Regions from separate parts of the Nonomuraea sp. NPDC050691 genome, predicted to be linked through region 3. Evidence: riboswitches for the same ligand, from Rfam matches in the RefSeq annotation. Region 3 holds a riboswitch; each other region holds the start of a gene.

The links. A riboswitch is a leader RNA that binds a small molecule or an ion and turns the genes downstream of it on or off. The one in region 3 is predicted to bind cyclic di-AMP.
Region 1: another riboswitch for cyclic di-AMP. It lies ahead of AB0H81_RS03525 (NlpC/P60 family protein); the one in region 3 lies ahead of AB0H81_RS11070 (hypothetical protein).
Region 2: another riboswitch for cyclic di-AMP. It lies ahead of AB0H81_RS39335 (C40 family peptidase); the one in region 3 lies ahead of AB0H81_RS11070 (hypothetical protein).
Region 4: another riboswitch for cyclic di-AMP. It lies ahead of AB0H81_RS12370 (C40 family peptidase); the one in region 3 lies ahead of AB0H81_RS11070 (hypothetical protein).

What each region holds. Positions count from the first base shown of each region.
Region 1 is NZ_JBFAIA010000005.1:55,975-63,649, reverse strand. Features, by position in the region: gene AB0H81_RS03540 (RDD family protein) at 213-695, opposite strand; gene AB0H81_RS03535 (RDD family protein) at 799-2,214, opposite strand; gene AB0H81_RS03530 (amino-acid N-acetyltransferase) at 2,300-2,869, opposite strand; cyclic di-AMP (ydaO/yuaA leader) riboswitch at 3,135-3,290, shown strand; gene AB0H81_RS03525 (NlpC/P60 family protein) at 3,296-4,336, shown strand; gene AB0H81_RS03520 (LuxR C-terminal-related transcriptional regulator) at 4,355-4,567, opposite strand; gene lysX (bifunctional lysylphosphatidylglycerol synthetase/lysine--tRNA ligase LysX) at 4,942-6,423, opposite strand; gene AB0H81_RS03510 (hypothetical protein) at 6,585-7,067, shown strand; gene AB0H81_RS03505 (type III pantothenate kinase) at 7,150-7,675, opposite strand, start outside.
Region 2 is NZ_JBFAIA010000206.1:440-8,114, reverse strand. Features, by position in the region: gene AB0H81_RS39355 (response regulator transcription factor) at 1-256, shown strand, start outside; gene AB0H81_RS39350 (phosphotransferase family protein) at 336-1,463, opposite strand; gene AB0H81_RS39345 (NYN domain-containing protein) at 1,604-2,926, shown strand; gene AB0H81_RS39340 (NlpC/P60 family protein) at 3,071-4,024, shown strand; cyclic di-AMP (ydaO/yuaA leader) riboswitch at 4,487-4,646, shown strand; gene AB0H81_RS39335 (C40 family peptidase) at 4,834-5,247, shown strand; gene AB0H81_RS39330 (hypothetical protein) at 5,538-6,416, shown strand; gene AB0H81_RS39325 (M48 family metallopeptidase) at 6,620-7,675, shown strand, end outside.
Region 3 is NZ_JBFAIA010000019.1:21,019-28,693, reverse strand. Features, by position in the region: gene AB0H81_RS11095 (alpha/beta hydrolase) at 1-1,043, opposite strand, end outside; gene AB0H81_RS11090 (VOC family protein) at 1,188-1,568, shown strand; gene AB0H81_RS11085 (DUF1232 domain-containing protein) at 1,620-2,018, opposite strand; gene AB0H81_RS11080 (aldo/keto reductase) at 2,152-3,012, shown strand; gene AB0H81_RS11075 (DUF5302 domain-containing protein) at 3,101-3,301, shown strand; cyclic di-AMP (ydaO/yuaA leader) riboswitch at 3,557-3,694, shown strand; gene AB0H81_RS11070 (hypothetical protein) at 3,884-4,753, shown strand; gene AB0H81_RS11065 (alpha/beta hydrolase) at 4,991-5,836, shown strand; gene AB0H81_RS11060 (hypothetical protein) at 5,872-6,243, opposite strand; gene AB0H81_RS11055 (roadblock/LC7 domain-containing protein) at 6,282-6,713, opposite strand; gene AB0H81_RS11050 (hypothetical protein) at 6,710-7,675, opposite strand, start outside.
Region 4 is NZ_JBFAIA010000022.1:9,268-16,942, forward strand. Features, by position in the region: gene AB0H81_RS12345 (MFS transporter) at 1-416, opposite strand, end outside; gene AB0H81_RS12350 (hypothetical protein) at 565-1,422, opposite strand; gene serA (phosphoglycerate dehydrogenase) at 1,659-3,248, shown strand; gene AB0H81_RS12360 (hypothetical protein) at 3,574-3,705, shown strand; gene AB0H81_RS12365 (class I SAM-dependent methyltransferase) at 3,710-4,525, opposite strand; gene AB0H81_RS12370 (C40 family peptidase) at 4,708-5,397, opposite strand; cyclic di-AMP (ydaO/yuaA leader) riboswitch at 5,399-5,544, opposite strand; gene AB0H81_RS12375 (3-isopropylmalate dehydrogenase) at 5,643-6,689, shown strand; gene AB0H81_RS12380 (branched-chain amino acid aminotransferase) at 6,875-7,675, shown strand, end outside.

The sequences.
Region 1 (7,675 bases), on a different contig from region 3:
CGACGGGGCGCGGGGAGCATGAGCGGGGCTCATGCCGCTCGGGGTCACAGGCATCCGCTCCGGACCATGGCGGCACGTGAGCGCTCCGCGCCTGACCGGGCCGGCGACTTGGGCCGCCCTGGTTGCCCCATAGCCTAATGCCAGTCTCTCCAGGCTCCTTACCGGATCAAGCGAAATTTTTGCTGAAAGACATCGCCGCAGGTACACCCACCTCAGCGAAGATCTTTGACCACCTTCGTTCCGGCCAACCGGTCATGCGGCCCGCGCTGCGCCGGCCTGTCGATCAAGATGAGCATCCCCACGGTGAAGACGAAGATTCCGGCCACCAGATTGACCAGCGGAATGCCCAACAGCATGACAGGCCCGGGATACAGCAGGGCACGTTTCAGCAGAGCGCGCCGAGGAAGATCACGCGGCGTCACCCGAATCTTCATGATCACTTTGCCGAACGTGCAGCCGGCGCCACAAAGGGCCTCCCACTCATAGGCGGTATATGCCAGGCCCGCCGTGAACCAGGTCACCGCCCCGGCCAAGCGACCGGCCGACAAGTCGGGCGCCCCGACAGTCCGGAAGGACACCCATAGGGCGATGAACAGAATGTAATAGAACACCCCGAAGGCAAGACCCTCAATGAGCCGCGCGGCAAGGCGTTCCCACCATTCAGCGGGTCTCACGCCCGTCCGCGTCGCCTCCATAACGCACCTCGGCTCGGCACCGGACCAGTGGCCTTCATATTGACACGGTCCGGGTACAAAACAGAGGCCGGCGGGGAGCCGGCCTCTGCTTCGGGTGCGCGGATTACTTGATCTTGACCACCACGGTGCCGCTCACCTTGTCGGCGAACGTCTGCTGCAGCGGCTTGTCCCAGAGCTGCGAGGCGCCGTTCACGGCCACCAGCAGCCCGCCGAGGGTCGTCGAGAGGAAGATCGGGAGCGCGGTCAGGACGTAACCGCCCCACGTGACGCCGGCCCGCTTGATCGCGACATCCGAGGGCAGGCCGGCCACCGGCACGGGGCCGCCGACCGGAGCGATCTTGATGCCCATGACCATCTTGCCGAGCGTCTGGCCCCTCATCTTGGTCATGAGGAACTCGTAGCCGACGTAGATGGCGGTCAGCACGAGGCCGATCAGGATCGTGAGCATCGTCCCGCTCATGAAGCCCGACGACGTCCCGGAGGACCAGTCGAAGCTGGACAGGAAGATCGCCGTGAAGAGGCCCGAGATGATCAGGCTCACCACACCGAAGATCACCCCGTCGATGACCCGGGCCACCAGCCGCTGCCACCACTCGGCGAGCGGAGCCGGGGCGCCCGGCGGCTGCAGGCCGACCGGCTGGCCGAAGGGCTGGCCGTACTGCTGACCGTACTGCTGGCCTTGGCCGTACTGCGCCGGGCCGTAGCCCTGCTGGGGCTGGCCGTACTGACCCTGGCCGTAGTCCTGCTGCGGCTGGCCGTAGCCGGGCTGCGACTGGCCCTGCTGACCGTAGCCCTGCTGGCCGTACTGCTGCTGCCCCTGGCCGTAGCCCTGCTGGGGCTGGCCGTAGCCGGGCTGGGAGGGCGGCTGCTGCCCGTACTGCTGCTGGCCGTAGCCCTGCTGGGGCGGGGGCGCGTAGCCGGGCTGGCCGTACTGCTGGCCTGAGGGAGGCTGCTGGCCGTACTGCTGGCCCGAGGGGGGCTGCTGGCCGTAGCCCTGCTGGCCGTACTCCGGCTGGGAGGGCGGCTGCCGGCCGTAGTCGGGCTGGGAGGGCGGCTGCTGGCCGTACGCGGCGTTCTGCCCGTACTGCTGCTGGCCGCCGGGCTGCCCGTACTGCTGCTGCTGCCCGTACTGCTGCTGGCCCTGGCCGTAGCCCTGCTGGGGCTGGCCGTAGCCGGGCTGCGACTGGCCCTGCTGGCCGTAGCCCTGCTGCTCGTACTGCGGCTGGCCCTGCTGACCGTAGCCCTGCTGGCCGTACTGCTGCTGGCCCTGACCGTAGCCCTGCTGGGGCTGCTGGCCGTAGCCGGGCTGCGACTGGCCCTGCTGACCGTAGCCGGGCTGCTGCCCGTACTGCGGCTGGCCGTAGCCCGGCTGACCGTAGTCCTCGGCGCGGTAGCCCACGACCGTCGCGTCGGGATCGGCCTCACCGTGGGGGCGGTTCGGGGGTTGTCCGTACTGGGGAGTCCCGGCAGCGTGCTCGCCGGATTCGTCCTGTGGATACGGCGGCTGTCCGGTGCTCACCGTGTCACCTCGCTTCGAGAGTGCATGTAGCACATGTCAGGACACATGCCTGTGCTGCCCAACGTATCGACATAGGTATCAACAATCACCTTTCTCGTTGGTCAAGGTCGGCGTCACCGGATGTCAGATGGAGCAGCATGCGGGTGTTGCCCAGGGTGTTGGGCTTGACGTGCTCGAGGTCGAGGAACTCCGCCACGCCCTCGTCGTACGAGGCCAGAAGCTCGGCGTAGACCTCCGGGGAGACCGGGGTGCCCTGGATCCGCCGGAACCCGTGACGGGCGAAGAAGTCGACCTCGAAGGTCAGGCAGAACACCCGGCTGAGCCCGAGCTCCCTCGCGGTGCGGATCAGCGCGGAGACGATCCGGTGGCCGATGCCCAGCCCACGGAAGGCGGGGTCCACGGCGACCGTCCTGATCTCGGCCAGGTCCTCCCAGAGCACGTGGAGGGCGCCGCAGCCGACGACGGCGCCGCCTCGCTCGGCGACCCAGAACTCCTGCACGTCCTCGTACAGGGTGACGGTGGCCTTCTCCAGGAGACGTGGACCGGCACCGGCATAGGTGTCGACCAGGCGCCTGATCGTCCTGACATCCGACGTGCGGGCGCGACGCACCACGATGTCGGTGTCAGACACGGTGACTTCGGCGACCTGTTCCATGGGCATCCAGAGTACAGATCCCATTACGGCTCGTACCAAAATCCTCTCCGCCTCCGGCATCCGACATGTCACTCCAGCCTCTTCCGTCCAGGCAACGCGCGTCCCAACCCATGGCAAAGTAGACATAAAGTCGGACAGGCAGCAGGGGACCCCTTGTCACCTAGTGACCCTTCGGTAGCGATACCTCTACAGACTTGGCAGTTCTGGTTGAGCAGGAACCCGAGGTGCACTAATGTCCAGCGACGATGTCACCCGCGCGACCCCCGCGTGGGACGCGCCCAATCCCCGTACGGGGAACCGGGGACCCGCCGGTGGCGAGCTCACGAATGCCACCACATGGGGTGAATCCGAGCACACGCTCGGTAGGGCTGCTCCGGCCCGAACCCGTCAGCTAACCCGGTAGGCGTCGATGAGAGGAGCTGGTCGGTGAAGCGTACGCGCGGTCGCGGAAGGACGAGGGCGGGCCGGCATGCCCGCCCCCCGAAACAGGCGCTCCTGCGCCGTTTCGCCGTCCTGAGCGCCGCCGTGGTGGCGCTCAGCTTCGTGATCCCGTCCGGAGCCGCCACCGCCGACCCCGAGCCCTCCCTGGAGGAGCTGTCCAAGCGGGTCGAAGCGATGCACACCCAGATCGAGACCCTCAGCGAGCAGTACAACGGCCAGCGCGAGAAGCTGAAGAGCGCCCGCAAGTCGGCCGAGCAGGCCAAGAAGGTGCTGGCCACCAGTGAGGCCGACCTCTCCGCCAAGCGCGCCAGGACCCGGCAGCTGGCTCAGCAGGAGTACATGACGGGCGGCCTCGGCCACGCCTTCACCATGCTGGGCGCCGAGGACCCCGACGGCTTCCTCGACCGGGCCGCCACCAGCTACGCGCTGGAGCAGGAGGCGGGCCAGGAGGTCAACCAGGTCGTCAAGGCCATGGAGCAGGCCAGGCAGGCCAAGGACGAGGCCAAGGCCCACATCGACGAGGTCGAGAAGCTCGTCGACGACCTCGACACCAAGCGGGACAAGATCGTCAAGCTGGTGGCCAAGGTGGAGAGCAACCTGTTCAGGCGGGCGATCGGCGAGGCGGGCCGTCCCGGCACGCGCGCCCAGCGCGTCGCCCTGCCGATCGCGGGCGCGGGCAAGGCCGCCGAGGCGGCCAGGTGGGCCCTCACGCAGCAGCTCAAGCCGTACGTGTGGGGCGCCGAGGGGCCGGGCTCGTACGACTGCTCGGGCCTGGTCATGGCCGCCTACCAGCGGGTCGGCATCTCGCTGCCCCACTACACCGGCAGCCAGTGGACCGCCGGCCGGCACATCTCCAGGGAGGAGCTGCGGCCCGGCGACCTGGTCTTCTTCTACAGCGACCTGCACCACGTCGGCATCTACATCGGCGGCAACATGATGGTCCACGCGCCGCGCACGGGCGACGTCGTCAGGGTGGCGTCGCTGGCCAACCGGCCGTTCGTGGGCGCCGTCCGCGTCGCCAACTGAGCGCGAGGCGCAGGGCGGTCAGATGAGCTGGCGGCGGGCGGCCCACGCCACGGCCTCGATGGCCGTGGCGACCCCGATGCGGTCGCAGATGCCGCGCAGCCGGCGGCGTACGGTGCGCCCGCTGATGTCGAGGCGCCTGCCCACCCGATCGACGGTGACTCCCTTGGCAAGCTCCGCCAGCAAGGCTAGATCGGCGTGGCTAAGCTCAACCTGATCGGTGAGCACATCCATCGGGAGCCCTCCCCCCAACAGCAGTCCGGAGTCGTCGTCGGCCCGTGCAAAGCTGTTCGCTCCGCAGACGGTAAACGCATACGGGAAAGGCCGTCAAGCGCGATAACCGTGGCACTTGACGGCTGCCATTGACTTGATCCGTCGTATGTGGGGGACTCGGCGGATGTCGGCACTTGGGGGCGGGCTGTGCGATCACAGCGGCCCTTACAGGCCCTCACAACGGTTCCTGACGCGGTCGCCGTGCGCCGCATTTCGTCCGGCACGATCCCGCAATTGCGCGCGACCCGTACTCCGGCCGCCTTTCCGCCGCCGCTTCGACACGGCCGTCCGGCGCGTCATCCCGCCGCCCCGGGCGGCGGGATGACGGGGAGCCGTCAGCGGGTGGGCTTGACCAGCGGGAAGAGGATGGTCTCGCGGATGTTCTTGCCGGTGAAGGCCATGATCATCCGGTCGATGCCGGCCCCCATGCCGCCGGTCGGCGGCATCGCGTACTCCAGGGCCTGCAGGAAGTCCTCGTCGACCTGCATGGCCTCCGGGTCGCCGCCCGCGGCCAGCAGCGACTGCTCGACCAGGCGGCGGCGCTGCTCGATCGGGTCGATGAGCTCGGAGTAGGCGGTGCCCAGCTCGGTGCCGAACCCGATGAGGTCCCACTTCTCGGTCAGCAGCGGGTTGTCGCGGTGCTGACGGGTCAGCGGCGAGGTCTCCAGCGGGTAGTCCATGACGAACGTCGGCTGGATGAGGGTGTGCTCCACCAGCGCCTCGAACAGCTCCTGGACCAGCTTGCCCGGCCCCCACTTGGCGTCGCAGGGGACGTCGTGCTTGCCGGCCAGCTCGCGCAGGCGCTCGATCGGCGTCTCGGTGGTGATCTCCTCACCCACCGCCTCCGACACGGCGCCGTACAGGGTGATGCGGGGCCACTCGGGGATGCCGAGGTCGATCTCGACGCCGTCGTGCACGACCACCGAGGTGCCCAGCGCCGCGACCACGGCCTTCTGGTACATCCGCTGGGTCAGGTCGGCCATGTCGTTGTAGTCGAGGTAGGTGCCGTACGCCTCGAGCATGGTGAACTCGGGGTTGTGCGTCGAGTCGGCGCCCTCGTTGCGGAAGTTGCGGTTGACCTCGAAGACCTTCTCGATGCCGCCGACGACGAGCCGCTTGAGGTAGAGCTCGATCGCGATGCGGAGGTAGAGCTCCATGTCGTAGGCGTTGATGTGGGTCTTGAACGGCCGGGCCGTCGCACCGCCGTGGATCGGCTGGAGCATGGGCGTCTCGACCTCGAGGTAGCCCTCCTCGTGCCAGAAGTCGCGCACCGCGCGCACGGTGGCGCTGCGGATGCGGGCCATCTCGCGCGCCTCGTCGTTGACGATGAGGTCGACGTAGCGCTGGCGGACCCGCGCCTCCGGGTCGGTGAGGCCGATGTGCTTCTCCGGCAGCGGGCGCAGGCACTTGGAGGTGATCTGCCAGCTCTCGACCATGATCGACAGCTCGCCGCGGCGGGAGGTGATCACCTCGCCGATGACGCCCACGTGGTCGCCCAGGTCGACGTCGCGCTTCCAGCCGGCCAGCGACTCCTCGCCGACGCGGTCCAGGGAGATCATCACCTGGAGGTCGCCGGAGCCGTCGCGGAGCGTGGCGAAGCAGAGTTTCCCGCCGATCCGGTTGAGCATGACGCGGCCCGCGACCGCGACCTGCTCACCGGTCGCGGTGTCGGGCTCCAGGCCCTCGTGTCTTGCCCTGACCTCGGCGTTGGTCGCCGTGCGCGGGAAGCTCACCGGGTAGGGGTCGACGCCTTCGCTGCGAAGGCGGTCGAGCTTCTCCCTCCGGATGCGCATCTGCTCGGGAAGTTCGTCGCTCACAGCATCAAAGAGTAGGGGATATGGCGAACTGCAAGGGCTCGTCGGTTCGTTGCAGTTCCACTGCAACGCCTCTGCAAGACCTCCGCGTTACCCATGACCCAAGAGCTCAGGGGGGACCTGGCAAGGAGCCGGCCCGGGGAGAGAGAGCTCAGGGAGACATCATGATCAAGCAGATCGCGACCGGCGTCCTGGCTGTCGCGGCGACCACCGCCCTCGCGCTGTCGCTGCCGACGGCGGCGAGCGCCACCACCGCCTCCTCGGCGCACTACGACCGCGACTCCTGGGGCCCGGTGTTCTCGCGCAACCACCTCGCCAAGGCCGACGGCTGGATCAACGTCGAGTGGGACGAGGACCAGGAGTCCAACACCGTCGACGTCAGGGGCCGGCTCTTCGACCTGGACGACCGCGACTACGACGAGGGCGGCAAGTGCGCGTACGTGAAGTTCGAGTCCAGCGACTTCGACCACGACTGGTCGCCGGTCTACAGCAAGAAGTACTGCGGCTTCCCCGGCTTCAAGCGGTTCGGCTTCCACACGGAGGACTCCTCCGGCGTGCGGGTGAAGGTCTGCCAGGTCGACCAGCACCGCTCGTACCCGACCAAGTGCAGCCGCTGGGAGTACATCTACACCGCCGAGAACGAGTAGCCCGCGCCGGCGCTCACCTGCTCAAGCGGCCCCCTTCCCGAGCGGGGGGCCGCTTGTTCGCGTCAGAGGCCGCGGCCTGGGGTCAGGCGGTGTTGCGGTTGTAGATGAGCCGCAGGCCGATGAGCGTCAGCCACGGCTCGTGCACGTCGATGGAGCGCGACTCGCTGACCACGAGCGCCGCGTGCCCGCCGGTGGCGACCACGGTCACGTCGTCGGGGTCGTCGGCCAGCTCGGCCACCATCCGCTCGACGATGCCGTCGACCTGGCCCGCGAAGCCGTAGATGATGCCCGCCTGGAGCGCCTCGACGGTGTTCTTGGCGATGACCGAGCGGGGGCGGACCAGCTCGACCTTGTGGAGCTGGGCGCCGGCCGCCGCCAGCGCGTCGACGGAGATCTCGATGCCGGGCGCGGTGACGGCCCCGACGTACTCACCCTTGGCCGACACCGCGTCGAACGAGGTCGCGGTGCCGAAGTCGACGATGATGCACGGGCCGCCGTACTGGTCGATGGCTGCGAGCGCGTTGACGATGCGGTCGCTGCCGACCTCCTTGGGGTTGTCCATGCGCACCGGCACGCCCGTGCGCACCCCCGGCTCCACGATCACGGCC
Region 2 (7,675 bases), on a different contig from region 3:
CATCAGCCACGTGTCGGGCGGCGGGGCCGGGAGCCGTGCCGGTCGCGCCCGCGCCCTGCTCGACCGGCTGAGCGAGCGCGAGCGGGAGGTGGCGGTGGCCGTCGGCCAGGGCCGGTCCAACGCCGAGATCGGCGCCGACCTCTACATGAGCGTCGCCACGGTCAAGGCGCACGTCTCGCGCATCCTCACCAAGCTGGGGCTGAACAACCGGGTCCAGATCGCCCTGCTCGTCCACGACGCCGCCTCCGCGACCTGAACCGTTGCCTCCCGTTCAACCGCTGCGTCGAGTTGAGCCGCCGCCTCGCTGAGGTGTCGTCCGGTGACACTGCACCCGCTCAGTCCTCGATCATGCGTTCCAGGGTAGTGCGGTGCAGGACGAGGTCGTCGGGGTCGTCCGGCATGGCCTGTTCGCCGAAGTGGATCCGCCGTCGCCACACCCTGGCCATGATCACGCCGTGCCGGAGCGCGGCGTACGTCAGGTGGAAATCCAGGTTCGCGGGCGGATGACCCGTGAGGTCCTGGTACGTCCGGCACACGTCGTCCCGGCGCATGAAGTCCGGCAGCCCCGGCAGGCCCATGGCCTCCGTGAGGTCCTGGAAGAACCGGTGCAGGAAGATCATCCAGGCCAGGTCCAGCTCGCGCGGTCCCACGGCGGCCATCTCCCAGTCCAGCACCGCGACCGGCCGGAAGTCCCGGTACATCACGTTCCCGATGCGGGCGTCGCCCCAGGTCAGGACGTCAGGTCCGGGATCGTCCGGCCAGTGCGCCTCCAGCCAGCCGAAGGCGCGCTCCAGCAGCGGGATCGGGCGGTCCCCGTGCGCCCACGCGTAGTAGGCGTGCTGCGCGTCCACGTGCGCCCGCAGCCCGCCGCCCCCGCCGTAGGACGGGTGCGCCCGCGGTCCGCCGTTCCCGTCGTGCGACGGCTGCGGGCCGGGTCGCGAGAGGACCGACAGCTCCTCCCTCGTGAACGGCGCGTCGTGCAGCGCGGCCAGGAGCCCCACGCTCGCGTCCTGGAGCTCCCGCCGTCGCTCGGGCGGCGCGTCGAGCAGCCAGCCCTCGAACGTGTACGGCATGACGTCCGGCGGCACGTCCCCGTCCTCGCGTTCCATGACGAAGAACGGCGTGCCCAGCGGCCCCGGGTCCGGCTCGAACCACAGCGCCCGCGGAGCCGGGACCCCCGCCCGCTCCCTGGCCAGCCGCATGACCTCGAACTGGGCCTCCAGGTCGTAACGGGGGAAGACGGGCACCGCCTCGGCCGCCGGGGCGAGGCGTGCCACGCAGCGCACCCGCCGTCCCGCCCAGGAGGCGGTGAAGAACAGCGTCTCGCTGGACATGCCGTTCGCCGAGGGCCGCGACAGCTCCGACACCTCCACCGGGCCGCCGGTGCGGCAGGCCAGCCAGGCCGCCACCCGGTCGTGGAGGGCGCGCAGGTCACGGGTCGACGTCCGCATCTCCTCGGCCACGGCGGTCTCCTCGGTCGGTTCGGGTCCCGCACCAGTGGTATACCCCTAGCAAGCGCTTGTCTACGTGGGGCGAGCGTTACGGTCAGGTACGGGGCAGCCGTACCCTTGTCTGAAAGGGCATGTCACGAAGGGACAGTGGGATGAGCTCAGCGGGTGAAGGCCTGTCTCGCCCGCTTCCCGAGCCGGTGCGGCTGAATGTCGTCGACCTGGCAGCCCAGGTCCTCGGCTCGCTCCCGGCTGTGTCCGTCCCACCTCCGTTGCGGGGCATCGCCAAGTTCGACCCGCGTAAGCGCGCCCGGCTCGGCAGCGCTCCCATCGCCGCGCAGCTGGAGAGCGACAAGGAGTTCCGCGAGCTGGTGGCCGAGTCGGTCGCGGCAGGCTGGCCCGAGCTGGTCGCCTCCCTGGTGGACGGCCACGTGCCTCCCGCCGCCGACCCCGTGCTCGTGGCCGCCGCGGCCTACCTCACCCGTCCGCCCGGCTGGGCCGACATGGTGGAGGCGGCCCGCGCCGACCTCGAACGCTCCGCCGTGGCGGCCGAGGGGTCCGAGCGCGAAGAGGTCGTGACGCGCCTGCGTGAGCAGCTCGCCGCCCAGAAGAGCGCCGCCAAGGAGGAGACCGACCGGCTGCGCGAGCAGCTCAAGGCCGCCCGTACGGAGAACTCCGACCTGCGCCGCCGCCTTCACGAGGCGCGCGAGCGGGCCAGGGCGGCGCAGCGGCACGCCGAGGAGATGACGCAGGCCGCCGAGGAGGCGCGCTCGGCGGCCTCGGTGGCGGGCAGCGCCGGCGAGGCCGAGCTGCGGCGGCTGCGCGAGCGGCTGGCCGACGCCGAGAAACAGCTCGAAGCCTCGCGCCGGGCCGCCCGCGAGGGCCGCAGCATCGAGGACGCCCGCGTCCGCGTCCTGCTCGACGCCCTCCAGGACGCCTCCGCCGGGCTGCGCCGCGAGCTGGCCCTGCCCACCATGATCAGCCGGCCCGCCGACTCGGTCGCGGCCGTCACCGGCGAACGTCCGAGCGTGCGCGGCGTGCCCGCCCGCGCGCTGGCCGACGACGATCCGCAGCTGCTCGACCAGCTCCTCGCGCTGCCCCAGGTGCACCTGATCATCGACGGCTACAACGTGACCAAGGCCGGCTACGGCACGCTCACGCTGGCCGACCAGCGCAACCGCCTCATGACCGGGCTCGGCGGGCTCGTCGCGCAGACCCGCGTCGAGGTGACGGTGGTGTTCGACGGGGCCGAGCTGAACGCGCCGGTCCAGGTGGTGGCCCCGCGCGGGGTGCGCGTGCTGTTCAGCGCGCCGGGGGAGATCGCCGACGACCTCATCCGCCAGCTCGTCCGCGCCGAGCCGCCCGGGCGGGCCATCGCCGTGGTGTCCTCCGACCGCGAGGTCGCCGAATCCGTCCGCAGAATGGGCGCCCGCCCCGTACCATCAGGACTGCTGCTGCGCAGGCTGGGCCGCGCGTAAGGCAGCCCGCGCCCGTCGGGCCGCGCTTAAAGCGACGGTAAACGGAATCTGGCGTTTAGGTGAGATCACCCTCGCAACTTCTGTACTATTTCGCCCCAGGTGTGTTCCCTGGGAGGCGACGCTGTGAGGTTGGGCCGAGTGCCGATGGTCGTGGGTCTCGCGGTCGGGTTGATGATCGCGCCGACAGGCGGAGCCCAGGCCGCGCCGAAGCCGACGATCAAGCAGGCGAAGGCCAAGCTCGCCAAGCTCAACGACAAGGCCGACAAGGTCGTCGACCGCTACAACGCGGCGACCGAGAAGCACAAGAAGGCCCAGGCCACCTACGACGAGCTCAACGCGAGCTACCAGCGCAAGCTCGCCACCGTGGCCGACCTGCGCCAGCAGGTCATCTCCATGGCCGTCAACGACTACAAGTACGGCGGCGACGCCGCCGCCGTGCCCGGCGTGATCACCTCTGACGACCCCACGGCCGTCCTCGGCAGCCTCACCCTGGCCGACCAGGTGTCCAAGGAACGCGCGGAGAAGCTCGCCGCCTTCGACCGGGAGAACCGCGGCCTCAAGACCGAGCGCGACAAGGCCGAGACGGCCCTGGCCGCCGCCGACGACGTGCGCGACGCGGTGAAGAAGGAACGCGCCGAGGTCCTCAAGCTCATCGCCCAGCAGAAGAAGCTGCTCGACCGGCTCGGCGCCTACCGGGCGGGCAACCCGAACAGCACCGGCATCAAGTACACCGGCCCGGCCTCGGGCAACGCGGGGGCCGTCCTGAGGTTCGCGTACGCGCAGGTCGGCAAGCCGTACGTGTTCGGCGGCACCGGCCCCGGCGGCTGGGACTGCTCGGGCCTCACCCAGGCCGCCTGGCGCGCGGCCGGCGTCTCCCTGCCGCGGACGACCTGGCAGCAGTGGGCGTGGGGCACCTCGCGCAAGGTCTCGCTGAACGAGCTCCAGCCAGGTGACCTCATCTTCAGCAATGGTCTGGGCCACGTCAGCATCTACGCGGGCAACGGCCAGATCGTTCACGCGCCGCAGACGGGCGACGTGGTCAAGGTCGTCACGCTCTCCTCGTACGGCGGCAGCATCGTGGGCGCCATCCGTCCCTGAGGACCGCCTCGTTCTCGATTCCGGGGGCTTCCGGCTGCGGCTGGGAGCCCCCTTTCGCTGCGCGTGGCGGGGCAGTTTAGCAAGCCTGCCGCTATTCCGTGCCGGTACGGGAGTAAAGAACCGAAACGATCTGTCGCCTTTCATGGTCACGTGGCCTGGCGAGTCGCCCGGTACAAACCTGACAAATGCGACGAAAGCGTCCTGACAGGCCAGTGGTTCGTCAAGTGTGAGCAGAGTCACATTTACGTAACGAATCATGGTGGCAAGCAGGGCTTCATCGTCTTACTGACACCTTATGGCGATCTTTACAGCTTGACGGTGGCTTTGCCGTTCCATGACTTGTCCGCGTAACTTCTGGCGTCGCGGCGAACAAGCCATGGCGTCGCGAGCCAACATCGGTCCTCCCGATGTGGACGAGATAGAGATCCAGCGGTCACCGCCGTAAACATCCGTACTTGTGTCGGCGGTGTCCTGCCGAGTCCGTGCAGCCAGGAGGCACGGAGCCGGGGACCCAGCGATCCCGAACCCGGGATCAGGGGTGAATCGGCGCGCGAGCGCGCCGTAGGGCGACTTCCAGGCCCGAATCCGTCAGCTAACCCGGTAGGCGTTCGTGGAAGATCCAAGGAGAAATCCTGTCTACCTCCTCGCACAACCCCCGTCTGTCCCGTATCGCCCTGAGTGGTGTCGCACTCACCATGACCGTGACGGCCGGAGGTCTGGTCCTCCATGCCCCGGCTGCCCAGGCACAAGGGACGACGAGCACAACGGCCGGCGTTTCCACGGTTTCGGCGGGCACGGCCGCCGCGTCCGTGAAGCAGGCCACCCGTAAGACGGCGAAGGCGTCGAAAGCCGCCCGGCAGCAGGCGAAGGCCCACACGGCCGTCGCCGTGGCGAAGGCCCAGATCGGTGACCCGTACCGCTACGGCGGCACCGGCCCTGGCGCCTTCGACTGCTCCGGCCTCGTCCAGTACGCCTGGAAGAAGGCCGGCGTGAGCATCCCCCGCGTGACGAACAGCCAGTACGCGCGCATCAAGAAGAAGGTCTCCTGGAAGAACCTCCAGCCAGGCGACCTGATGTTCTTCCGGGGACTCGGCCACGTGGGCATGTACATCGGCCACGGCAAGATGGTCCATTCGCCGCGCACAGGCCTGACGGTACGCATCGAGAAGCTCAGCGGATGGCGCAAGTCGTCGTTCGTGGGTGCGGTACGTCCGGGTCTGTAAGCACTCACGAAGACCCCGTCCCGGGTTGGGGACGGGGTCTTCGTGCGTTCACGCGCGCATCGCGGGACATGACCAGGGACCTGTCGGTGAAGAGCGGGGCGCGAACGGGGATCACGGGGCATCGTCGCGTCGCGTCGCGTCGCACCGCACCGCACCGCACCGCGTCGCATCGCGGAAGGGCGGAAGGGCGGAAGGGCGGAAGGGCGGAAGGGCGGGAGCCTGGGGCGGCGGAAGCGCGGAAGTGGGGAAGCGGGGGGCGGCGGGCGGACGGCCCGGTACGATCGGACAGCGTGTCCGCCCGGGTGAGCCGTCGTGCCGTGCTGGCGGGGGTTGCGCCCCTGCTCGCGCTCGCCGCCGCGTCCACTCCCCGCCCTACCGGCACCGAGCTCCAGGACGCCCAGTACGGCCCACCACGGCGCTCCGACACGAAGGTCACGACACCCGGCCACTCCGGCGCCGGCATGGAGGCCGAACCGTGGCCGGGGGAGACTCAGGCCGTGTCGGGCGCGCGGTCCCTCGTGCTGGGGCACCGGGCCGACGCGGCGCTTCTCCGGGACCTGGCTCACCGCGCCGACACCGCCGGCGCGCGTGTCTCCGCCGTTCTCCAGGCCCCCGTGCGGCCCCTCGTGCTCGTGCCCGCCTCCTCGGCCGAGGCCGCGCGGCTGGCCGGCGTCACGGGCGTCGAAGGGCTGGCCGCCATGGCCGACGGAGGGCGGGTCGTCGTCGTGCCCGAGGCGTTCGGCCGGCTCACCGCCGTCGGCCGGGACGTCGTGCTGGCCCACGAGCTCACCCACGTCGCCGCCGGCACCGGCGGGCTGCCACCCTGGCTGTACGAGGGGTTCGCCGACTACGTCGCCTACCGCGACGCCGGCCTGGCCGTGCCGGTGGCCGCCGCCGAGCTGGCCGCTGAGGTGCGGGCCGGGAGGACGCCTGGACATCTACCAGGGGCTGCCGACTTCGCGCCCGGCTCGTCCAGGCTGGCGGCGGTCTATCAGGAGGCGTGGCTCGCGTGCCGGTTCGTCGCCGAGTGGCGCGGAGAGCGGACGCTGGTGAGGCTCTACCGTGATGCAAGGACGCGGGGCGCCGACCGCGCGCTCGCCGCCGCCGGGCTCCCCGCCGCGAGGCTGACGGCGGGCTGGCGCGCGTACGTGCGTGAGAAGCTGGCGTAGGGGGACACGTGACGAAGGACGGGCAGGTGGGGGACACGTTCCCCCCGGCGGACGCGTCCGGCCCGGACGAGCCGCAGGCGAACGTGCCCGGCTCGTCCGTGGGCGGGGGATCGGTGCCCGGCGTCTCTGATGCCTCCGGGGGCAGCGGGGAATCGGTGAGGGGCGTCTCTGGTGCGTCCGGGGGTGGCGGATCGGTGCCTGGCGTGCCTGGTTCGCCCCGGGACGGGGAGCCGGGGCCCGACATGCCCGGGACGGGCACGGGAAGCGGTCAGGCCGCGGCCGGGTGGCGGCAGGCCGGGGTGGTGTGCGCCGTGCTCGGCCTCGCCACCGTGGCCGTCGTGATCGTCACCACGCCCTGGCGGGCGCTGCCCCCTTCCGCGCCGTACGTCGCCCCCGACCCCGCCCGCGACTTCACCCCCGCCCAGATCGCCCGCGCCGCCGCGTTCGACGCCGCCACCACCGCCCCCGGCTACCTGTCGCTGGGCCTGAGCCTGCTCTTCGCGGGACTGCTCGTCCTCACCCCGTTCGGCGCCCGGCTGCTCGGCCGCCTTCGCGGCCCCTGGTGGGTGCGTGTCGTCCTCGGCGTGCTGCTCCTCACCGCGCTGGTCGAGGCGGTGCGCTGGCCGCTCGGCATGTGGGCCGAGACGGTGCTGCGCGCGTACGGCCTGTCCACCCAGGACTGGGCGGCCTGGTCGGCCGACCGGATCAAGGGCATCGGGGTCAACGCCGCCGTGCTGTCGGTCGCGATGGTCGCCGTGGTCGGCCTGGCCCGGAAGGTGCGGCGGTGGTGGATCCCCGCCGCCGCCGGCGCGTTCGCGCTGACCGTGGCGCTGTCGTTCGTCTATCCCGTGGTGGTCGAGCCGCTGTTCAACGACTTCCGCCCCATGCCGCAGGGCCCGCTGCGCACGAGCCTGCTGGACATGGCCGCGCGTGACGGCGTGCCGGTCGAGGACGTGCTCGTCGCCGACGCCTCCCGCCGCACCACCGCGCTGAACGCGTACGTCTCCGGCTTCGGCGCCACCCGCCGGATCGTCGTCTACGACACGCTGCTGCGCGGGCCGAGCCCGCAGGTGGAGCTGGTGGTCGCGCACGAGCTCGGCCACGCGAAGAACGGCGACGTGCTGGACGGCACCCTCGTCGGCGCGCTGGGCGCCGCCGCCGGCACTGCGCTGCTGTTCCTGGCCTTCCAGTTGGTACGGCGGCGCACCGGAGTCGCCTCGGCGGCCGACCCGAGGGCCGTGGGCGTGCTGGTCGGACTC
Region 3 (7,675 bases):
GAGACGACGAGCCGCCCCTGCCCCGTCACGTCGAACGCCAGCAACAGCGGCGCAGGATGCCCCGGTGCCGGGTGGAGTTCCGCCTCGATGAGGTCGAGGCGGCGTAGCCGGGCGGCGATGCGTTCCCAGCCGCCCAGCAGCCCCGGGTCCGCCAGGCGGCCGAGGTCCGTCGTGGCCGTCTCCAGGTCCCGTTCCAGCCGGGTCCTCTGTTCCGCCAGCCAGTGGCGGTTCGCCCGGTCGCGGACGCTCGCCGGCAGGCCGTTCAGCAGCCCGAACCGCGGCAACGTCACGAGCCGTTCCCGCGCCGCCGCCGAGAGCGTCGCCCACCACGCGGCGACCCGGGCCGCGAGGCCCGCGTCGGTGGCGCCCTCCTGGACGGACAGCAGGCGTGTCACCGCCTCCTCGTCGCCGGCGCCGACGCGTGCCAGCAGGCGCTCCGCTCCGACCGGGTCCGTGGCGTGGGCGCCGAACAGGCCGTACGCGGCGAGCCCCGAAGGCAGAGACGCGGCGAACCCCGGCGGCGGGGAGAGGCCCGGCACGGTCTCGCGGATGCGGTGCAGCCGGCGTCGCAGGTCGTCGCTCTGGGCGGAGGTCCAGGTGGCGATGCGGCCGAGCGCGTGGCCGGGCTCGGGGGACAGGCCGTGACCGGACAGCTCGGCGGCCAGGCGTGCCCCCGCGACGGGCAGCGTGTGCGCGACCTGGCCCAGGGACGTCACCAGGGCGGTCATGGCGTTCGGGTCGATGCCCTGGAAGCGGCCCGGGACGGGGGCCAGGGTCGTCACCGACGTGGTCAGCGCGGGCACCGCCGGGGCCGGTCCGCCGTGCCGTACGACGAGGAGGGCGAGGGCGTGCAGCGCGTGCGCGAGCGAGGATTGCAGGGCGGCGCGGTGGCGGGAGAGGGCGTCCGCGAAGGCGGGGGCGCCGCCGCCGACCCAGGCGTGGGCGTGCATGAGCCGCGCCGCCGGGTCGAGGTCCGCGTGGTGGCCGGCGGCCAGCGCCGAGGCCCGTTCGTACGCCGCGAGCGCCGCCCTGTGATCCGCCATGACGCGGCCCAGAGTGCCAGGTCAGCCGGGTGGTCCTCAGCTGATCGACGACTCACCCGGGTAAGTGTGGTCTCGGATGGTTCGTCCGCGTACCGGCCGCTGTGGCGCGGGTTTCTCTGTGAGGGAAGGGGTACGGGAGGGCACATGGCGTGTCGTATCAGTGAGTTGGTGCTGGATTGCCGCGATCCGGAGAGCCTGGCGGCGTTCTGGTGTGAGGTGCTGGGATACGTGGTGCTCAACCGGGACGACGACGGGAGCGTGGAGATCGGGCCGGAGAAGACGGGGTTCGGCGGGCTCCAGCCGACCCTCGTGTTGAACCCGTCCGAGGATCCGAAGGGCGGCAAGCTCCGGCTGCACATCGACGTGAACGCGACCGACCGCGACCAGGAGGCCGAGCTGGAGAGGCTGCTGGCTGCGGGAGCCCGGCGGGCGGACGTGGGGCAGACCGGCGAGGAGTCCTGGCACGTGCTGGCCGACCCGGAGGGCAACGAGTTCTGCCTGCTGCGGCTGAGGCTGGACGCGTAGGTTCCTTCCCCTTCTCAGGACTGACTCCCACAAGCGGGGGTGCGGGCGCACTCAGCGGGGGCGGGGGTCGCCGAGCAGGCGGAGGAGCAGGCGTGGCTCGCCCGGCCAGGCCTCCAGCAGGACCTCGCGCGGGACCTGCCGGGCCGCGTACCGCAGCGCCAGGGCGACCACCACGATGTCGTCGAGCGGGCCGATGACGGGCAGGAACTCCGGGATCAGGTCGATCGGGCTGGCCACCCACACGCCTGCGATCATGATGGCGACCCTGGCGCGGCGCGGCACGGCGGGGTGGCGGCGGAGCCTGCGGATGGTGGTCAGGCAGTCGGGGATGAAGGCGGCCAGATCCCGCATCGGGCCGGGCGGCAGTCGCCTCGCCAGGAGGAAGAGCACGCCCCAGGTGGCCGCCACGCACACGACGGTGACGGCGAGCCCGATCAGCCAGCCCCGCACGGCGTTCCCGACCTCGTTTCCGTTCCCTCGTGCCCCTCCGGTACGGCTCCACTTTACGGTCGGCGCGGCCGGCGCGACCCGCACCGGTAAGGGCGCCTTCCTCTTTCGATCGGCACGAGAGGAGGATGTGGACATGAACACGCGACCACTCGGACAGACCACCGTCAGTTCCATCGGTCTCGGCGCGATGCCCATGTCGGTGGCGGGACACATGCCCGACGAGGATCAGTCGATCCGGACGATCCACGCGGCCCTGGACGCCGGCGTGACGCTGATCGACACGGCCGACGCCTACACCCCCGCCCACGACCAGGTCGGGCACAACGAGCGGCTGGTCGCCAAGGCGCTGGCGAGCTGGGGCGGCGACCGGGACGCGGTGCTGGTGGCGACCAAGGGCGGCCACACCCGCGTTCCCGGGGGCGGCTGGGCCGTCGACGGCCGGCCGTCGTACCTGGTCGAGGCGTGCGAGCGGTCCCTCAAGGCCCTGGGTGTGGAGGCGATCGGGCTCTACCAGCACCACCGGCCCGATCCGTCCGTGCCGTACGCGGAGACGATCGGCGCGCTGCGCGACCTGCTCGACGCCGGCAAGATCCGGATGGCCGGGATCTCCAACGCCGACCCCAGCCAGATCAGGACGGCCTACGACATCCTGGGCGGCCGGCTGGCGAGCGTGCAGAACCAGTACTCGCCCGCCTTCCGCTCCTCCGAGCCGGAGGTGGACGTGTGCGAGGAGCTGGGAGTGGCGTTCCTGCCGTGGTCGCCGCTGGGCGGGATCAGCGCGGCGGGGCGGCTCGGCGGCGAGTACGAGGCGTTCGCCAAGGTGGCCGAGGGCCGCGGGGTGTCGCCGCAGCGGGTCTGCCTGGCCTGGGAGCTGGCCCGCGGCCCGGTCGTGATCCCCATCCCCGGGGCGAGCCGGCCGGAGAGCATCCTCGACTCGGTGGCGGCGGCCGATCTTGTGCTGACCTCCGAGGAGCTCAGGCTGCTGAACGGCTGACCCGTCCGGCGCTGACGCGGTCGGCCGGTTTCGCACGGCGGGTACGGGCGTGCGAAGCTTTGAACGTCCCCAACACCAGGAGGTCCTCATGACGGAAACACCGGAGCCGGAAGCCAGCGAAACTCCCGAGGACGAGTTGAAGCGCAAGTTCCGGGAGGCCTTGGAGCGCAAGCGTGCCCGGCAGGCCGATTCGGGCGCTGGTGGCAAGGGCGGCGACGCTTCCAAGATCCACGGTGCTCACGGGCCGGCCGCCAGCAAGCGCTCCTTCCGCCGCAAGAGTGGAGGCTGACGCGTCCTGAGCGGGCGGCGCGCGTCCTGAGCAGGCACGTGTCCGGAGGTCGACGCGTCCTGGGCGGACACGCGTCCTGAGCACGCGCTGAAAGCTGGTTTTCTGGAGGGGTACGGCATGCCGTACCCCTCCATTTCTTTGCCTGAAAGGTAGATCTTCACCCGATTTATGGGGTTTCCTTTGCTATTGTCCGGTTCGCTCGCTAGAGTCGAACCTGTTACCGGCCAGTGACCTAGCCCTTCGCCAGGAAGCGGCGGCTGACCGGCGCCGAATCCCGCTCCCGCGGGAACCGGGGAACCAACCTCTGGGGTGAATCCGGCCCGACCCGGGCCGGTAGGGCATCTCCACGCCCGAACCCGTCAGCTAACCCGGTAGGCGAGATGGAGAGGACAAGACTTCGATGCGCTACCGCGTACCCCCGGACGGGGCAGTGACACCGGCCGCCTGAGCGGCATCCCCCCTTCCCCCTGATTTACCTTCCCTCGCGCTCCCGCGTAGCGCCCGTTGGCACTTCTGCCCGGCTACGCCCCCATCTGAGCGAGCGCGCCCTCCTGTACCCCACGCAAAGGACTCTTCCAACACATGTCCGCACGACTTGGCATGCGTTCTTTCAGCCTTCTGACGGCGGCCGTACTCGGCGCACTCACCATCGGCGCCGGCACCGCGGCGCACGCCGACACCGACGACGACCAGAAGGTCCTCCTCAAGGGCGCCACCACGGCGTCCTACTTCTGGGACGACTCCTCCGGCCGCGCCGGCGACACCGGCCTGCCGGCCAGCGGCAAGCCCATGCAGAAGGGCCTGGCCGCCAGCCCGAGCTGGCCCCTCATGACCGAGGGCTACGTCGTCTACAAGGGCAAGAAGGCCCCGTTCTTCGTCGGCGACCGTGGCCCGGGTGTGCCCTCCAGCAGCGGCGTCATGCTCGACCTCGACGCCAAGACCTTCGCCCAGCTCACCGGCGGCCGCTTCAACTCCGAGACGCTCGGCGTGGACGGCGTCGGCGGCCAGGGCCACATCAAGGTGAGCTACGTCATCACCAAGTGGGGCAGCGGCCCGGGCAAGAAGAACCTCCCCGTCTCCTTCGCCTCCGGCGCCTGGCGCCGCGTCGACGCCAACCCGGCCAAGCCGCCGCTGCTCGCCGAGGACAAGTCCACCGCTCCGGAGGAGTCCGGCGCCGGCTCCGCCGGTGAGGCGGCCTCCGTCTCCAAGAACAACAAGAGCGACAAGAGCGACAAGGCCGGCAAGGACGACGCCGGTGTGGTGACCGCCTCCGAGCACACCTCCCGCGGCACCACCGCCGAGACCGTCAAGACCGCCGAGGCCGGCGACGCCGGCTCCGGCGACCAGGGCCTGAGCACCTCGGCCGGCCTCGCCCTGATGGGCGTGGCCGCGGTCGGCGGCGGCGCGTACCTCGGCCGCGACCGCCTGCGCAAGCTGCTCGTCAAGAGCTGACCCCCGCCGGACCGGCCGCCGTCCCCCCAGACGGCACGCCGGCCGGCACCCCGACCATGCGGCCGGGTCCGGACGCCACCCCGTCCGGTCCGGCCCTACCCAAGGGGCCTGCCTGCCTCTCCATCCAGGCCCCTTGTCACCCCGCTCCGGACCGCCGCCGCCCCGGCGGTTCCGGGGCGGGGTGACGCCTTTCCGGGCCCTTTACCCCGTTGCGGTCCGAATGTCATTCTGTTGGACGTGATCGCGCGCGTTAAGGTCAACGGCATCGAGATCGCCTACGAGAGCTTCGGCACTCCCGGTGCCCGCCCCCTCCTCCTGGTCATGGGCCTGGGCGCCCAGCTCATCCACTGGGACGACGCGTTCTGCCTCCTCCTCGCCGAGCAGGGGCACCACGTCGTCCGCTTCGACAACCGCGACGCGGGCCTGTCCACGCACCTGCGCGAGTACGGCCAGCCGCGGCTCGGCGGCGCCCCGCCGTACCTGCTGGACGACATGGCCGACGACGCGGCGGGGCTGATGGACGCGCTCGGGTGGGCCGCCGCCCACGTGGTGGGCGCCTCGATGGGCGGCATGATCGCCCAGGCGCTGGCCATCCGGCATCCCGGCCGGGTCCTCAGCCTCACCTCCATCATGTCCACGCCCGGCCCGCAGGCCGCCCCTCCCACGCCCGCGGCGAGGGCGGTGCTGCTGGCCACGCCGCCCGCCGGGCGCGAGGAGGCGATCGCGCGGTCCCAGGCGGCCTGGGCCGTGATCGGCTCACCCGGCTTCGAGCCGGACCGGGCGCGCATCGCGGACGTCGCCGGTCGCGCCTTCGACCGCTGCTTCGACCCGGCGGGCACCGCGCGCCAGCTCGCCGCCATCATGGCCTCGGGCGACCGTACCGAGGGACTGCGCGGGCTCGGCGTGCCGGCGCTCGTGGTCCACGGCGAGGCCGACCAGCTCGTCCCCCTCGCCGGTGGCCTGGCCACCGCCGAGGCCATCCCCGGGGCCAGGCTGCTGACCTTCCCCGGCATGGGCCACGACCTGCCGCGCCCGCTCTGGCCGCACCTCGTCGCCGCCATCACCCGGCTGACCGCCGGCTGACCGCCGCCGTCCAGGGCACGTCCGGCCACGCGTGGCTAGACGTCCAGCTTCTCCTCGATGGAGCGCAGCTGGTGCCTGGCCATCGCCAGGTTGGCCCGACCCCGGTCCAGGGCGAGGTAGAGGAACAGGCCCTTGCCGCCGCGCCCGCTGACGGGCCGGATGATGTGGTACTGCGAGCCGAGCGTGATGAGAATGTCCTCGATCGCGTCCTTGAGGCCGAGCGAGTCCATCGTGCGCAGCTTGGCCTTGACCACCTCGGTGTTGCCGGCGCCCGCGACCTGGAGGTCCAGGTCCTTGGAGCCGCCGAGCGCGCCCAGCGTCATGCCGCTGCCGTGGTCGACGACCGCCGCCCCGATGGCGCCGTCGATCGTCATCATCTCTTTGAGCGAGACGTCCATGCTGGCCATGTCACTTCTCCGTTCTGTGGTGATTTCCCTGGGGTCGGTCATCGCATCCGTGCTGCGATGGCGGCCACGGCGGCCGCCGTCTTGCGGCCCTCCAGCCGGAGCAGCCCGAGGTTCGTGCCGGGCTGGGCCAGGACTGTGAGGACGATGGTGGGGCCCGCGGCGTAGAACGCGGCGAACCCGGCCGTGCCCGAGATGAGCGTCTCCTCCAGATCGCCCCTCCCGGACATGGAGAGCATGCGCCTGCTCATCGCGAGCAGGGCGGCGGTGAGCGCGGCCGTCCGCTCGCCGTCGCCGACCGTGGGGTCGCAGGCGACGGCGAGCCCGTCGACCGTGCAGGCGACGCTGCCGCTGATGTCCGGGGTGCGCTCCCGCAGGAGCACCATCTCCTTGAGCACCTCGTCGTGCAGCTCCACCGGCGGCCTCCTTCTCAGCGAGGGCAGTCTCACGACGGTGAGTGGGGGGAACCTCATGCCAGCTCCTCCAGGGCCTTCTTCAGCCGCATGAGCAAGGCCAGGTCCCTCGGGTCCGCCGTCACGGCCGGGCCGAGGGATCGCGCCGGGCCGGACGGGTCGAGCGCGCCCGCCGGGCCCGTCGCACCCGCCGCGTCCGCCGCATCCGCAGCGTCGGCAGCCTCCGGGAGGAGGGGCGGCGGTCCGGCCGGCGCCGCGAGCGGCCCGGGCGCGGGCGGGCGGTCCTGATTCGCGGGCAGGGCCTGTTTCGCGCGCCGGGCCGGATCCACGGGCGGGGCTGCATCCACGGGCGAGGCTGCGTCCGCGGGCGACAAGGCCGGATCCGGCGGCTGAGGCGGCGCATCCGCCGGATCCAGGGTCTGGGTGGAGGGGCGGGCCCGCCGTCCGCCGCCGCGTGCGCGCTTGGGCAGCGTGGCCCCGCCCCCGCCCCCGCCGCCGGCCTCGGGCGAGGCGCCGGCGGGGTCGGGGGGCGCGAGCAGGCCGGACGCGGCCAGCCGCCGTACGGCCAGCAGCACCGAGTACCCCGACCGGCCCAGCCGTCGCGCCAGGTCGAGCGGCGTCGCCTCCTCGTCGGCGCGGGTGACGATCTCCCACTGGACGGCGGTGAGCGTCACGCCCTGCCCGGACAGCCGGGACGCCGGTCGTACCGGGGCGGTGTCCACGTCGGCGGACGGCCAGATCCGGGCGAGCTGGGCCCGGCGGCGGGCGCACTCCCGCACGAGCCCCGACACCTCGAAGTACCACCGCCCGCCCAGCCAGTGCCGCTCGCCGGGCCGGAACTTCGGCCGCGTCCCCGTGGCCGGCAGCAGGAAGAACGCGGCGTCCAGCACGGCGCCCAGCACGCAGAACTGCAGCTCCCCGAGCGTCACGGCTCCTTCGGCGAGCAGGCGCTCGCAGCCGCCGTCCGCCTGGATGCGGCGCAGCGCGGCCTCGGGCATCCGGCCGCGCGCGGTCAGCAGCCG
Region 4 (7,675 bases), on a different contig from region 3:
GGCATCGCCTTGTACGGCACCTCGAACAGCGCGTACCCGGTGGCGGCGGCCATGAAGCAGGCCCCGACGTACAGCGCGGCCGGCACGCCGGTCAGCGGCGGCCCGGCGAAGACCAGGACGAACGCGACCGGCAACGTGCAGGCCCCGGCCAGCAGCCAGGGCCGCCGGGGGCCGAGCCGCGAGGTGGTGCGGTCCGACCAGCGGCCGACGAGGGGGTTGATCACCAGGTCCCACACCTTGGGGGCGGCGACCACGGCACCGGCCAGCCACGCGGGCACGGCCAGGAAGTTCGTCATGTAGTACAGCAGCAGCAGGCCGGGCACGGCGTTGAACGTGGCCGTGCAGAAAGACCCGACGCCGTAACCGAGGCGCACGCCCCTGGACACGGTGGGGAGGCCAGGGGGCGTTGCGATCATGCCCTCATCCAACCCGAGCGAGGGCTTGTTCGGTAGGGCCCACTTTCCCTGGCGGCCCCGCGCGCTTCCCCCGGCGGGACCCGTGCGGCGGGCCTGCGCGTCGGCGGGCCCGCGCGTCGCCTCGGCGGGGCCCGCCTCCCGCGTACGTCTAGTCGATGACGTTCGCGCACACCACGTGCGCGCCGATCTCGATCATGCGGCGCTCGCTGCGCGCGTCGGCCACCCGCGCCATGAGGATCGGCGCGCCGCTGGCCGCGAACTGCGGCAGCCGCGCGCGCACCCCGCGGTGCAGGTCGCGCACCACGTCCTCGGCCGCCGACATGTGCACCTTGACGTGCAGCATGATGCCGGGGACGCCCGAGGCGGTGCGGGCCTCGGAGATCCAGACGTGGTGGACCAGCGGGAAGTCCGCCAGCAGGTGCGCGATGGCCCGTCGCAGCGCGGGCAGGATCGGGTGCGCGCAGCGCCGGTAGCCCGGATCGACCTGCTGCATCGGGCCCGACAGGTGCGGGCGCGGCGCGGGGATCCACGGCATCGGCGGCGACTCCGGGGTGGGCGGGGCCACCTGGGCGAGCGCGGGAGCCCCGCGCGACACCGTGGCCATGGCGCCGGTCGCGTAGGCGGCGGGGGCGGCGCCCGACAGGACGGGCGTCGGCCCGCTGCGCGTCGAGGTCAGGAACCGTTGCAGGTCGTCGATCGGCACGGCGGCCGCGGCGGGGCCGGCCGCGTCGATGACGATCTCACGCACGCCCGTGACGCGCTGGATGTCGAGAATGGTGTCGGCGTCACAGGCCGACAGGGAATGGGCGCCGCGGTGCCTGGCGTAGGTGCCCGGCCCGGTGTAGCCGAGCAGGACCCGGTCGCCGGCCTGCGTGGTGCCCAGGACGACGGACCGGTCGGGTCGCACGGCCACCAGTACTCCGCCGTCGGCCAGGGACGCGAGCAGTCGGTGCGGGGCACCGTGCTGGGCGAGCACGTCGGCAAGCGCAGGATTCCCGATGCTCATATGACGAACCATAGGTAGTGGGCCACGGCTTATCAGGCTAATGGCGAAGAAATCCCCCGAGCAAGACAAAGATGGACGCGAGGTGGATGACCTTGGCGGTGGGCGGGTAGGGCGGCGTCCGTCTCATATTCCGGGTCCCTCGTGAACGCGTTCACAAGCGCGGATAGACTCTGTGGGACTCCGAGGGGCTCGCCGACGTGCCCCTCCAGCCCGCCGCTCGCCGTAAGGATCCACCCGTGACAAAGCCCGTCGTCCTGGTCGCAGAGGAGTTGTCCGAGGCCGGCCTCGCCGTGCTCGGCGCTGATTTCGAGGTCCGTCACACCGACGGCGCCGACCGCTCGCAGCTGCTGCCCGCGCTCGCGGACGTGGACGCGCTGATCGTCCGCTCCGCCACGCAGGTGGACGCCGAGGCGATCGCCGCCGCGCCCAAGCTGCGCGTGGTGGCCCGCGCCGGAGTGGGCCTCGACAACGTCGACGTCGAGGCGGCCACCAAGGCCGGCGTGATGGTCGTCAACGCGCCGACCTCCAACATCACCAGCGCCGCCGAGCAGACCGTCGCCCTCATCCTGGCCAGTGCCCGCAACACGGCCCAGGCCCACGCCGCGCTGAAGAACGGCGAGTGGAAGCGGTCCAAGTACACCGGCGTCGAGCTCGACGAGAAGGTCGTCGGCATCCTCGGCCTCGGCAAGATCGGCCAGCTCGTGGCGCAGCGGCTCCAGCCGTTCGGCGTCGAGCTGATCGCCTACGACCCGTACCTGCCGCCGGCCCGCGCCGCGCAGATGGGCGTCAAGCTGGTCAGCCTGGACGAGGTCATCAAGCAGGCCGACTTCATCACGGTGCACCTGCCCAAGTCCAAGGAGACCCTCGGCCTCATCGGCGACAAGGAGCTGCACGAGGTCAAGCCGTCGGTGCGGATCGTCAACGTGGCCCGCGGCGGCATCGTCGACGAGGCGGCGCTGTACTCCGCGATCAAGGAGGGGCGCGTCGCGGGCGCCGGCCTCGACGTCTTCGCCAAGGAGCCGTGCACCGACAGCCCCCTGTTCGAGCTGGACCAGGTCGTCGTGACGCCGCACCTCGGCGCCTCCACGCACGAGGCCCAGGAGAAGGCGGGCACCCAGGTGGCGCGCAGCGTGAAGCTGGCGCTGGCGGGCGAGTTCGTGCCCGACGCGGTCAACGTCCAGGGCGGCGCGGTCGCCGAGGAGGTCAAGCCGGGCCTGCCGCTCGCCGAGAAGCTCGGCCGGGTCTTCACCGCGCTGGCCGGCGAGGTGGCCACCAAGCTCGACGTCGAGGTGCGCGGCGAGATCGCCGCCCAGGACGTGCGGGTGCTGGAGCTGGCCGCGCTCAAGGGCGTCTTCACCGACGTGGTCGAGGACTCCGTGACGTACGTCAACGCGCCGCTGCTGGCCAAGGACCGCGGCATCACGGTCGAGCTGGTGACCAGCGCCGACAGCCCTGACTGGCGCAACGTGGTGACCGTGCGCGGCGTGCTGGCCGACGGCCGGCAGGTCTCCGTGTCCGGCACGCTGTCCGGCCCGCGGCAGATCACGAAGATCGTCGAGGTCAACGGCTACGAGATGGAGATCGAGCCGACCGAGCACCTGTCGTTCTTCACCTACACCGACCGGCCCGGCGTCGTCGGCGTCGTCGGCCGCCTCCTCGGCGAGCACGGCATCAACATCGCCTCGATGCAGGTGGCCCGGGACGTCAAGGGCGGCAAGGCGCTCATCGCGCTGACCGTCGACTCGGCCATCCCGGCCGACGTGGTCGAGCAGATCATCGCCGAGATCGGCGCCGACAGCGGCCGCTCGGTCGACCTCGACGGCTGACGTCCCGCACGATCCCGACGGCCGCCGCCGGACCTCAAGTGTCCAGCGGCGGCCGTTTTTCGTCTCACGATGCGAGATATTAGGACGTCCAAGGAGACAGCCCGGTGACTGGAAGGTACATTGGCTGTCAATGCGCCAGGTTCTCGTACTCATTACCTGCCGCGGCGGGGCCTGTTAGGGCAGGCCGGCGACCCGCCGCGGTGCGTGGCGTCGCGTCGGCCGTCAGTCCCATCGCCCGGTCCGTGATCCGGACCGCGCGCCACAGGCCCGGTCGGGTTCGCGACCGGGGTCCGACTTCCGTCCGTACGACGCCCCGCGAAATGAGATGAACCACATGTATGAGATGTACGCCTGGAACGGCGCCGAAGAGCGCGACGACGAGGCGACCGAGGCCCTGCAGACCGCGCTGGACCGCCGCGACAACGGCGGCGCCCCGCAGGCCGCCGACCTCAACTGACCCGTCAGAAGGCCAGCCGGTAGAAGACGGCCATGGTCCGCAGGGTGCGCGACACCCTGGCCAGCGCCACCGACAGCCGGTGCGACAGTGACAGCTCGGCGAAGCCCTCCATGTCGAACGCGCTGAGCGCGGTCACGCATCGGAGCCGGGGACTGATCGACAGCAGGTCCCCGGGCCCCTCGATGCCCCAGTGCATCGTCGCGCCGGCCTTCCGCACCGGCCGGTTGATCACCTGGAGCCTGATACCGCCACGGTTGAGGGCGTCGAAGATCAGCTGGCCGGAGGGGAAGCCCTCGGCGACGGCCCGCACGAGCGCGCGGCCCTCCTCCCGGCCGAGGTAGTAGACCAGCCCCTCGGCCACGACCAGCACCGGACGGTCGCGCGGGACCCGCTCCAGCCAGGCGAGGTCGGTCACGGACGTGCCGATCGTCGTGCAGCCGGGCGGCTCGGGGTAGAGCCGCCGGCGCAGCTCGACGACGTCGGGATAGTCGACGTCGTACCACCGCACGCCCGCGGGCGGCCCGAGCCGGTGGACGCGGGTGTCGAGGCCGCACCCGAGGTGCAGCACGGTGGCCTCGGGCGTCGCGGCGAGGAACTCGCGCGCCCAGTCGTCGATCAGGCGAGCCCGCAGGGCGATGGACACGGCCGTGCGCGGGCCCACGCCGACCCGGCGGAAGTCGTGGTCGATCCTGGAGACGGTCTCGGCGGCCATGGTGTCGCCGAGGATCGGCCGGGGCGAGCGGGCGTCCAGCGCCCTGCCGTACAGGGTGGCGAGGAGGGTCGCCTTCTCCTCGCTCAGATGCACCTTCTCGGCAGCCATACGGATCACGCTACGTCCGCGGCGCCGTGAGCGCGGGCCGGTGAGCTCACGCGGCGCCGTGAGAGAGCGCGGTGGGATCACGCGGTGCCGGAAGAGAGGGCCGGTGGGTCAGACGGCGCCGGGAGAGAGGGCGCCGGTGGGCCGGGCGGGTCCGAGAGGCGACCGGCCCACCGGAGCGGCGGTCAGAGGATCGTGGCCGTGGGCATGGCCGGGGCGGGAGCCTGGCTCGCGGCCTTCCTGGCGGCCCAGGCCTTGACGCCCTTCCGGTCGGGGCGGACGGCGCCGACGAAGGAGGCACGGCGCCAGGACGACAGCTTCTCCACCTTGACCACGTCACCCGTGCGCGGGGAGTGGACCATGTAGCCACGCTTGGAGATCATCCCGACGTGGCCGAGGCCGTGGAAGAAGACGAGGTCACCGGGCTTGAGGTTCTTCCAGGAGATCTTCCGGGAGAACGCGTTGTACTGCTGCGCCGCGGTGCGGGGGAGCTGGATGCCGGCGTGCTGGTAGGCGCGCAGCATCAGGCCGGAGCAGTCGTAGCCCTTGCGGGAGGCGCCGCCCCAGACGTACGGGGTGCCGCGCTTGTCGAGGGCGTACCTGAGTGCCTTTTTCCAGGCGGGGAGCGGGGTCTTCTTCTCGCGGGCGGCTGCGACGTCCGCCCCGGTCAGTGTGACGATCGGCGAGGTGAGGCGGGCGGTGGCGGTCTCCTCCTGCGAGCTTCCCGGAATCGAGGAGGAGGAGTTCTGGAACGTTCCAGTGACGGGGGGCTGGGGGGCGCTGTGTCGCGTGGAGGAGGCGAGGGAGACTCCGGCCGGGGCGGCGACGGCGATCCCGGCGGTGGCGACGGCGGCGAGCATGGCGAAGCGAGACACGAAGGTCCTTCCATACGGCCTACCGGGTTAGCTGACGGGCTCGGGCCTGGAAGTGGCCCTACGGCAGGTGACATGCCGATTCGCCCCAAAAGGGGAATGGGTCCCCGGCTCCACGCAGCTGCTGCGCGGATTCGGCTCGAGGACTCTAACGAAACGGTCAAAAAGACGCAATCCCCCTCAAAACGGATGTCCGTTGGGTGAGATGGTGTGTTCGTCAGCCGAGACGACCCGGTAAGGTACCGGCCATGGATTCGCGCGACATTCGCCTGGCAGTGATCCCCGGTGACGGCATCGGCACCGAGGTCGTGGCAGAGGCGCTCAAGGTGCTCGAAGCCGTCGGCACGAAGATCGAGGCCACCCACTACGATCTCGGCGCCGCCCGCTACCACCGCACCGGCGAGACCCTGCCCGACTCCGTCCTGGAGGAGCTGCGCGGCTACGACGCGATCCTGCTCGGCGCGGTCGGCGACCCCAGCGTCCCGCCGGGCATCCTGGAGCGCGACCTGCTGCTGCGCCTGCGCTTCACCTTCGACCACTACGTCAACCTGCGCCCGGTCAAGCTCTACCCGGGCGTCGCGACGCCGCTGGCCGACACCCGCCCCGAGGACATCGACATGATCGTGATCCGCGAGGGCACCGAGGGCCTCTACGCGGGCACAGGCGGCGTCATGCGCGGCGGCACCCCGCACGAGATCGCCACGCAGGAGTCGCTCAACACCGCCCACGGCGTCGAGCGCGTGGTGCGTTACGCCTTCGCCAAGGCCCAGTCAAGGCCGCGCAAGAAGCTCACCCTCATCCACAAGACCAACGTGCTGACCTACGCCGGAGACCTCTGGCAGCGCACGGTCAACCGGGTGGCCGAGGAGTTCCCCGAGGTCACCACCGACTACGCGCACATCGACGCGGCGTCGATGTACTTCGTCAGCCAGCCCGAGCGCTTCGACGTGATCGTCACCGACAACCTCTTCGGTGACATCATCACCGACCTCGGCGCGGCCATCGCGGGCGGCATCGGCCTGGCCGCGAGCGGCAACATCAACCCCGACCGCACCGCGCCCAGCATGTTCGAGCCCGTCCACGGCAGCGCGCCCGACATCGCGGGCCAGGGCAAGGCCGACCCGACCGCCACGATCCTGTCCACCGCCATGCTCCTCGACCACCTCGGCCGGCACGCCGAGGCCGCCAAGATCGAGCAGGCCGTCGCCGAGGACATCGTCGAGCGCCTGAGCGGCTGGGCGAGCCGGACGACCCACGAGATCGGTGACGACATCACCGCGCGAGTATCGAGCTAGGGCCGCCCTAGCTCCACCAGCGCCTGGCGGTCCGAACGGGACCCGCCAGGCGCTTTTCGCATGTTCAGCGGCATAACCACCCTGCTGCCCCCTTGCCATCCCAAATAGCGAGACAATAGGAAGTACGGACTGCCGTCGCGCAGTGCCGCCGGCATCGCCCAGTCGTAGAGAGAAGGACCATCGTCATGACCATCGCTCCGAAGCTCAGCTTCGACGTGCAGCTGTCCGACCATGCGCGCACCGCGGCGGAGCGCGAGCAGGTACTGGCGAATCCCGGCTTCGGCCAGACCTTCACCGACCACCTGGTCTCCATCGACTACACCGAGGGTCAGGGCTGGCACGACGCGCGGCTCAAGCCGTACGAGCCGCTCACCCTCGACCCCGCCACGGCGGTCTTCCACTACGCGCAGGAGCTGTTCGAGGGGCTGAAGGCGTACCGGCAGATCAACGGCTCGGTCGTCACGTTCCGCCCGTACGCCAACGCCGCCCGCTTCAACCAGTCGGCGGCGCGCATGGCGATGCCGGAGCTGCCCGAGGAGGTGTTCGTCGAGTCGCTGGAGCACCTCGTCCAGGCCGACCGCGACTGGGTGCCCACCACCGAGGGGCACAGCCTCTACCTGCGGCCGTTCATGATCGCCACGCAGGTGGGGCTGGGCGTGAACTACCCGTCGCGCACCTACACGTACATGGTGATCGCCTCGCCGGCGGCCTCGTACTTCACCGGTGGCGTCAAGCCCGTCTCGGTGTGGCTGTCCACCGAGTACACCCGCGCCGCGCCCGGCGGCACGGGCTTCGCCAAGTGCGGCGGCAACTACGCCGCCGCCTTCGTCGCCCAGCGCCAGGCCGTCGAGAACGGCTGCGACCAGGTGGTGTGGCTCGACGCGGCCCAGCACGCGTACGTCGAGGAGATGGGCGGGATGAACCTGTTCTTCGTCATCGGCGGCAAGCTCGTCACCCCCGCCCTGACCGGCACACTTCTGCCGGGC